DNA from 2 places in the Rahnella sp. PD12R genome. Region 1 is predicted to be linked to the other one. Evidence: predicted binding sites of a transcription regulator. Region 1 holds the regulator's gene; the other holds the start of a gene.
The links. Region 1 encodes Fur, which represses iron uptake genes when iron is present. Its sites were predicted from a motif close to ATAATAATGAGAACNACTATCAA; they were not measured.
Positions count from the first base shown of each region.

Region 2: a site for Fur is predicted at 2,009-2,031, ahead of KWG64_RS03285 (Nramp family divalent metal transporter). Genes of this name have one in related genera too.

Region 1 covers NZ_JAHTMS010000001.1:213,173-217,361, forward strand. The annotation lists gene KWG64_RS01005 (OprD family outer membrane porin) at 1-1,222, shown strand, start outside; gene chiQ (ChiQ/YbfN family lipoprotein) at 1,236-1,577, shown strand; gene fur (ferric iron uptake transcriptional regulator) at 1,731-2,186, opposite strand; gene fldA (flavodoxin FldA) at 2,503-3,030, opposite strand; gene KWG64_RS01025 (methyl-accepting chemotaxis protein) at 3,441-4,189, shown strand, end outside.
Region 2 covers NZ_JAHTMS010000001.1:721,303-725,491, reverse strand. The annotation lists tRNA gene KWG64_RS03300 (tRNA-Ala) at 112-187, shown strand; tRNA gene KWG64_RS03295 (tRNA-Ala) at 261-336, shown strand; gene KWG64_RS03290 (NupC/NupG family nucleoside CNT transporter) at 475-1,662, opposite strand; gene KWG64_RS03285 (Nramp family divalent metal transporter) at 2,079-3,308, shown strand; gene KWG64_RS03280 (DUF2502 domain-containing protein) at 3,386-3,808, opposite strand; gene mgrA (L-glyceraldehyde 3-phosphate reductase) at 4,068-4,189, opposite strand, start outside.

The DNA.
Region 1 (4,189 bases):
CCCCGATTACGACAAATACGCCACCAACCTTTCGCACGCGACCGCCAACCTGAATCTCGATTTCTCCTCCGGCTATGCCTGGGACATGTTCGGTATCGACGTCGCCGCATTTACCGCGATCGAATTAGCCGAAGCCAGCGACAGCGGACACCCGAACGAAATCGCGTTCTCCTCCAAAAACCATGCGTATGACGAAGATTATTCCGGCGATAAAGGCGGCGTCAGCCTCTATAAAGCGGCCGGTAAATTCAAATACGGCGGATTCTGGGGCCATGCTGGTTACATTCAGCCGACCGGACAAACGCTGATCGCCCCGCACTGGAGCTTTATGCCGGGTACCTATCGCGGTGCCGAAGCCGGGTATAAACATGATTTTGGGGATCCGGGCGAACTGAGTTTCTCCTACATGTGGGCGGATGAATACAAATCGCCGTGGCATCTGGAGATGGATGATTTCCGCCAGAACGACAAGAAAACCGGTGTTTCCTATATCCACTCGCTGGGTGCGAAATACGACTTCAAAAATGATCTCGTGCTTGAAGCGGCTTTCGGTCAGGCTGAAAGTTACGTCGATCAGTACTTCGCCAAAGCGTCGTACAAAATTGATCTGATGGGCAACCCGCTCACCACCAGCTACCAGTTCTACGGCGCGGAAGATCGTATCAGCAACCAGAACGATCCGAACAGCCTGTATGACGGTTTGGCCTGGTTGCAGGCACTGACTTTCGGTTATACCACCGGCCAGTTCAACTGGCGTCTGGAAGGGACGATGGTCAAAGCTGAGGGGAATCAGGGTTATTTTTTACAACGCATGACCCCGACGTACTCTTCTTCTAACGGACGTCTTGATGTGTGGTGGGATAACCGTTCTGACTTCAACGCCAACGGCGAAAAAGCGGTTTACGCCGGTGTGTTATACGATCTGGCGAAATGGGATCTGCCGGGCTTCGCAGTGGGCGGTTCTTATGTTTACGCGTGGGATGCCAAACCGAGTACCAATCCAATCTATGACCAGAGCCAGCGCCTGAAAGAAAGTGCCTGGAGCCTTGATGCGCTGTACACCATTCAGGAAGGTCGCGCGAAAGGTACGCTGTTCAAACTGCATTACACCCAGTACGACAACCACTCGGATATCCCGAGCTGGGGCGGCGGTTACGGCAACATTTTCCAGGATGAAAAAGACGTGAAATTCATCGTTATCGCTCCATTCACTATTTTCTGAGGACACTAAACCGATGAATAAATTACTGATGATGGTCGTGACTTCCCTGTTACTGGCCGGTTGTGCGCCAACGGCTACGCAAACCGAAAATGCGAAACTACGCCAGGCGTACAGCAACTGCATCATAAAAGCAGAAGGCTCGCCGGACAAAGTGGCGTCGTGCCAGACCATTCTTGATGTTCTGAAACAGGAACAGGAGCACAAGCAGTTTGCCGATCAGGAAACCGTGCGTGTGGTGGATTATCAGCGCTGTCTGACGGCGCGTAAAACCGGCGATGGTCAGGCTTACGCGGCAGACTGCGGCAAAATCTGGCAGGAAATTCGTTCTAACAATTCGCCAAAGCCAGCTAATTAACAGGATGTGAACGCTGAGTCATATATTGGCGCCTGATATAAAGAAACAACAAACCCCGGCTTGCCGGGGTTTTGCGTTTTAACTCTCTGCCTGAATCGCTAACATAAAAAAACCGCCTTTCAGCGGTTAATTTATTCGGACTGACCGTGCAGATTACTGCGCAGGTTTGTCATTGTGCAAAGATTCATCTTCGCGGCAATCGCCCGCTTCACAGTGGCCGTACAGATACAGACTGTGGTTGGTCAGTTTGATACCGTGTTTCTTCGCAATCTCACGCTGACGGCCTTCAATGTATTCGTCGCGGAATTCAATAACGCGGCCGCAATCAAGGCAGATCAGGTGATCATGATGATGTTGCTGAGTCAGTTCGAAAACAGACTTGCCGCCTTCGAAGTTATGACGGGTAACGATACCGGCGTCATCAAACTGGTTCAGAACGCGGTAAACCGTCGCCAGGCCAATTTCTTCACCCATATCAATCAGTTGCTTGTACAGATCTTCCGCACTAACGTGATGACCTTCCGGCGCTTGCAGCACTTCCAGGATTTTGAGGCGCGGAAGCGTGACTTTTAAGCCGGCTTTCTTCAGTGCGGTGTTGTTGTCAGTCATGCGGATTCAGTCCTGTTACTATGTGCTAATCAAGTTGAGGCATGCAGCCTGTGGCATCGGCGGCACAAAAATTTGTCGTTTAAGGATTCTTCGTTTAAGGGAAGTGTGCCGATTCTCAAAAACGTAGCCTGTTAATAAAGATCACAAAATGCCTGTCACATTCAATTATGCAACGACTTGATCGATAGAAAAAACAGATGAACTCAGTGTACCTTGATACCACCGAAAGTTACAATTTTGTAGCGGTTAAATTGTTAATTTCAGTAATAGTTTGGCCCTTCAATTGTAGAATAAATCCTCAGGGCCAACAGGGTTTTTAGCCAATAATTTCTGAAAGGCTCAGTTCTTCTGTGATCTGTTTGACCCATGCATCAACACGTTCGTTGGTCAGTTCCGGCTGACGATCTTCGTCAATTGCCAGCCCGATGAAGTGCTTATCATCGGCCAGACCTTTTGAAGCTTCGAAATGATAGCCTTCAGTTGGCCAGTGACCCACGATCACCGCGCCGCGTGGCTCGATGATGTCACGCACGGTACCGAGCGCATCACAGAAGTATTCGGCATAGTCTTCCTGGTCGCCGCAGCCAAACAGCGCAACCAGCTTGCCTTCGAAATCTATCTCTTCCAGCGTCGGGAAAAAGTCGTCCCAGTCACACTGCGCTTCACCGTAATACCAGGTTGGAATACCGATCAGCAAAATATCGAATTTTTCCAGATCCTCTTTGCTGCTCTTCGCAATGTCATGCACCTCTGCAACATCTTTACCCAATTGCTTCTGGATCATTTTCGCGATGTTTTCGGTGTTACCTGTATCGGATCCAAAGAAGATACCTACTACGGCCATAAGATTACCTAACCTCTTGTTCTCAATGAAGTGCTCTGCATTGCAGGCAATAATAACGCAGATGATAGCAAACTCGCGCGGCGGAGAATATGTTTCAGCTCGCCTTCTTAACTGGTGGATAAGTTTATCGGGCAATCTTTTTAAGTGTTATCGCCTTCGTGTGCTTTAAATAACCTCAAACTTATTGAGGATAAAAGCAAAATTAAGAAATAATTTCCGCCACTCCTTAAGTTTGCCCGTTGAACGCCGATAGATGATGCGAGAGGAATCTCAACATAATAAAGAAATCGATGCCCGGAGAGGTGTTCAAACATGTCCGGGGGCAAACGCCTGCTGGCTACCTGTCTTGATTCTCCGCATCCCCGTCAATCCTCAGACCAGAAACAGTCCTGTTTCGAGAGAGGCATATCGTGCAGTTTTTAAAAAATATTACCATCAGGGCCGCATTATTAACGATTCTGGGCATTTTTTGCGTCATGTGGGCGAGTGTGTCTATTTACACCGTCACCTCCCTGAATACGCTCACGCAGAACACCCAAAACAGTACCGAACTGGTCAACAATATGGCGCTGATCAATAAAGGAAATGATCAGTACTTCCGTACCGTCACACGCTTAAGTCGTGCCGTGGGGCAGCTTCAGGCGGATCCGTCAAAAGGGCCGGAAATTTTTGATACGGCAAAACAGTCACTCGATGGTCTGTCACAGGCGCTGGCGAGTTTCAAAACGGCTCCGCATCCGGGATTAGATGAAGCGTCAGTTCAGGAACTGGTCTCAAGTTGGGAAAGTCTGGTCACGCAAGGCGTTACGCCGTTATATTCAGCGGCCGTTGGCAAAAATTTCGATGCCTATAATCAGCTGGCGAACGATACCGTTCCAGCGCTGAGCCGCAATTTTGGTGCCTCAATGACAAAAGTCAGCGGGCAGATTGCGGTCGATTTCGAGGCGGCGCAGACCAAATCAAACCATCTGACTTATTACAGCAAAGTTATTCTGCTGACGGCTTTTTCTCTCGGCCTGCTTATTTTGCTGCTGACCGACCGTTATCTCGTGATGGCGCTGGTGAAACCGCTGGATAAAATCCGCGATCACTTCGCCGTAATTGCCAGCGGCGACCTGACGCATTACCTGGAAGAGTTCGGCAAAAACTGCGCGGGTAA
Region 2 (4,189 bases), 510 kb from region 1:
AGATTTGGCGGCTTTTTCAGCGCTTGATTCCAGAAACGGATTTAGCCGTTGACAGGCCAGACTGCGTTTCATATTATGCGCCCCGTTCACTCGTTTTTACGGGTCTGAATTGGGGGTATAGCTCAGCTGGGAGAGCGCTTGCATGGCATGCAAGAGGTCAGCGGTTCGATCCCGCTTATCTCCACCAACTTTCTTACCAGAGTCAGTTGGTTTGTTCCTCAAAAGGGAACACAAGAAGTACAATGTGGACGACCTCGTGTGGGGGTATAGCTCAGCTGGGAGAGCGCTTGCATGGCATGCAAGAGGTCAGCGGTTCGATCCCGCTTATCTCCACCAAATATTAAAGAAACCCGCTTCGGCGGGTTTTTTGCTTTCTGTTCTATCCCTTTCGGTCCTGCCCCTTTCTGTTCCCTGAATTGCAGACATAAAAAAAGGCGCCGGAGCGCCTTTCTTTGTCGTTCTGTTGCTGCTTACTTACGCCAGTACCAGACCTGCGATAGAAGCTGACAACACGCTGACCAGCGTTGAGCCGTACAGCAGTTTCAGGCCGAAGCGTGAAACCACGTTGCCCTGGTGTTCGTTCAGGCCTTTGATAGCGCCAGCAACGATACCGATAGACGAGAAGTTCGCGAAAGACACCAGGAACACGGACAAGATGCCCACGCCGCGTGGTGACAGTTCGGTCGCGACTTTTTGCAGATCCAGCATCGCAACGAATTCATTGGAAACCAGTTTGGTTGCCATGATGCTGCCGACCTGCAAGGCTTCGTGGCTTGGCACGCCCATCATCCATGCGAATGGATAGAAGACATAACCCAGCACGCCCTGGAAGGTGATACCGAACACTACGTCAAACAGCGCATTCAGGCAGGAAATCAGTGCGATGAAACCAATCAACATGGCTGCAACGATGATCGCAACTTTGAAACCGGCCAGGATGTATTCACCCAGCATTTCAAAGAAGCTCTGACCCTGATGCGTGTTACCGATTTGCAGGTCTTCTTCTGAATCAACTTTATAAGGGTTGATTAACGACAGTACGATGAAGGTACTGAACATGTTGAGCACCAGCGCAGCAACAACGAAGCGCGGTTCCAGCATGGTCATGTACGCACCCACAATCGACATAGAAACGGTCGACATAGCTGTGGCTGCCATGGTGTACATACGTTTTTCAGACATTTTGCTCAGAATATCTTTATACGCGATAAAGTTTTCTGACTGACCCAAAATCAGGGAGCTGATGGCGTTGAAAGATTCCAGTTTTCCCATGCCATTAATTTTCGACAAGACCGTACCGATGATACGGATGACGAAAGGCAGTACGCGAATGTGTTGTAAAATACCGATCAGTGCGGAAATAAACACGATCGGACACAAGACTTTCAAGAAGAAGAACGCTAATCCTTTATCGCTCATGCCTCCAAATACGAAGCCGGTCCCTTCCGCAGCGAATCCTAATAATTTCTCAAACAAGTCTGAGAAGCCTTTCACAAAACCTAAACCGATTGAAGAGTTCAGGAAGAAATAGGCTAATAAGACTTCGATGACCAACAGCTGAACAATGAAACGTAAACGGATATTCTTCCGGTCACGGCTCACCAGTAAAGCGAGTGCAGCGACAACGGCCAACGCTAATACAAAGTGCAATATTCGGGACATGGGTGCTCCAAATTAGAGGCAGGCTATATTTCGACGGACATTCTATGTAACGCGTACATTTAAAACGTGAAGTCGCTTGCAAATATAGAAATTACAGACACGAATTGCAACAAATCGAGGCCTATCACACAAAAAATCAAGATGTTAATAAAACTAAGCACAGTTAGCATTCTTGTGCTAGTTTTATCATGTGCCGTAATGCGTTCTGAATCTGGCCAGTAAATGTCTGTTTTAGGAAAAAGCGTTCTGTAAGTCTTTCTGAAAGCTCACAGAATGATTAACCACTCAGTTCACACTTTGCCGCTTACGCTACTGCCTATCAGAGTAATTACTCAGATCATTCTAAATGCACTTGATAATCATTATCAATTAGCTATGATTTATGTAAGCGTAACAAACGTAAGGGTTAACTGACTATGCTGAACAGCCGGGCCGAATCTTCAGGCCGCGCAGCCAGAAAGATGAAGCTTTCACTGATGGGGCCGGCGTTTATTGCCGCCATCGGTTACATCGATCCGGGCAACTTTGCGACTAACATTCAGGCCGGTGCCTCGTATGGTTACCAGTTGCTGTGGGTGGTGGTCTGGGCCAACGTCATGGCGATGTTGATCCAGCTCTTGTCTGCCAAACTGGGTATCGCCACCGGAAAAAACCTCGCCGAACACATCCGTGACCGTTTCCCGCGTCCTGCCGTCTGGGCTTACTGGGTGCAGGCAGAAATCATCGCGATGGCGACCGATCTCGCCGAATTTATCGGTGCGGCGATCGGCTTCAAATTACTTCTCGGGGTTACGCTGCTTCAGGGCGCCGTGCTCACCGGGATTGCCACCTTTATTATCCTCGGGCTGCAAAAACGCGGGCAAAAACCGCTGGAACTGGTTATCGCCGGTTTGCTGCTGTTCGTGGCCGCCGCCTATATCGTTGAGCTGTTCTTCTCGCAGCCAAGCATGGTGGCGCTGGGCAAAGGCATGCTGATCCCTGCGCTGCCCACCAGCGATTCCGTCTATCTGGCCGCCGGTGTGCTGGGCGCGACCATCATGCCGCACGTCATTTATCTTCACTCTTCGCTGACTCAGCGCGGCGGTAAGGCATCGAAAGAACAGCGCTATTCCGCGACAAAACTCGATGTCGGTATCGCAATGACCATCGCCGGTTTTGTTAATCTGGCAATGATGGCGACCGCCGCCGCCGCGTTTCATTTCAGCGGACACAGCGGGATCAGTGAACTTGATGAAGCTTATCTGACGCTGCAACCGCTGCTCGGCCACGCCGCCGCGACGACATTTGGCCTGAGCCTTGTCGCCGCCGGTTTATCTTCCACCGTGGTCGGTACACTGGCCGGTCAGGTGGTGATGCAGGGCTTTGTGAAATTCTACATTCCGCTGTGGGTGCGCCGTACGGTCACCATGATGCCATCTTTTATCGTGATTCTGATGGGGCTGGATGCCACACGAATTCTGGTCATGAGCCAGGTGCTGCTGAGCTTCGGGATTGCGCTGGCGCTGTTGCCGCTGCTGGCGTTTACCGGTAACCGCAGCCTGATGGGCGAAATGGTGAATACCAAAACCGTGCAGTGGGCGGGGCGCATCATTGTGCTGATTGTCGTCAGCCTCAACCTTTATCTGCTGATCGGTATGCTGAAATAATTTCCGGCTGAAAGATTCAGGCCATAAAAAACGGGACAGGTTGCGCTGTCCCGTTTTTGTTTCTGCTATTCGCTGAATCAGTGATGATGGCCGTCATGCCCGCGATCGTGCCCATGTCCGCGGTCATGGCCGCGACCTCTGTCCGGACCACGCCCGTGGTCATAATGCGGACGTCCGTGGTCGCCATGGTAATAACGCGGCGGCGGCATCGGACGACGTGGCGGATGGCGATGATTCCACCAGCCCTGATCGCGCCAGCGGTAGCCGTCCCAGTAATCCCCGCGCGGGCCACGATGACCGTAATTGTGGCCACGGTAACTGTTCCACCAGCTCGGGTTGCGCCAGTCGTACCCATCCCAGTAATAACCGCGACGGTCACGGTCGCCAATGCTGATGGAAAGACCGGGTGTATTGAGGCTGAAGTTGCTGGCCTGTACAGCAGGCGCGGCGGCAGGCAGCAAAGCGAACAGCAATGTTCCGAGAAGTATTGGCTTAATCATAGACGGCCCCAGATTCCTTATAATTTATGCTGACAGTTATAAGGGGAAGAGGGAGCGGGTTCTATTGCTTACAATCCTGTTTTGATTGATTTACCTGCCTTAACGGAAACCTTACGTAACCTCCCCCGTCATCATACGAGCTGCCCCTGCGTTGGCCGCTTTCATTCACCCCGGTCACTTACCAGTGTAAGCTCCCGGGATTCTTTCAATTGCCGCCTTGACGCAATTCGTATGATTTTGGGGGTAATTGGGTAACCGTTTACACTAGAATTGCTTCGATGGCTGCCAGTTCTGCCGGGCTGAAATGACGGTTAGCAATCATGCCAACCGCATCATCAATTTGCCCGGTTTTGCTGGCGCCAATCAGCACGGACGTCACGC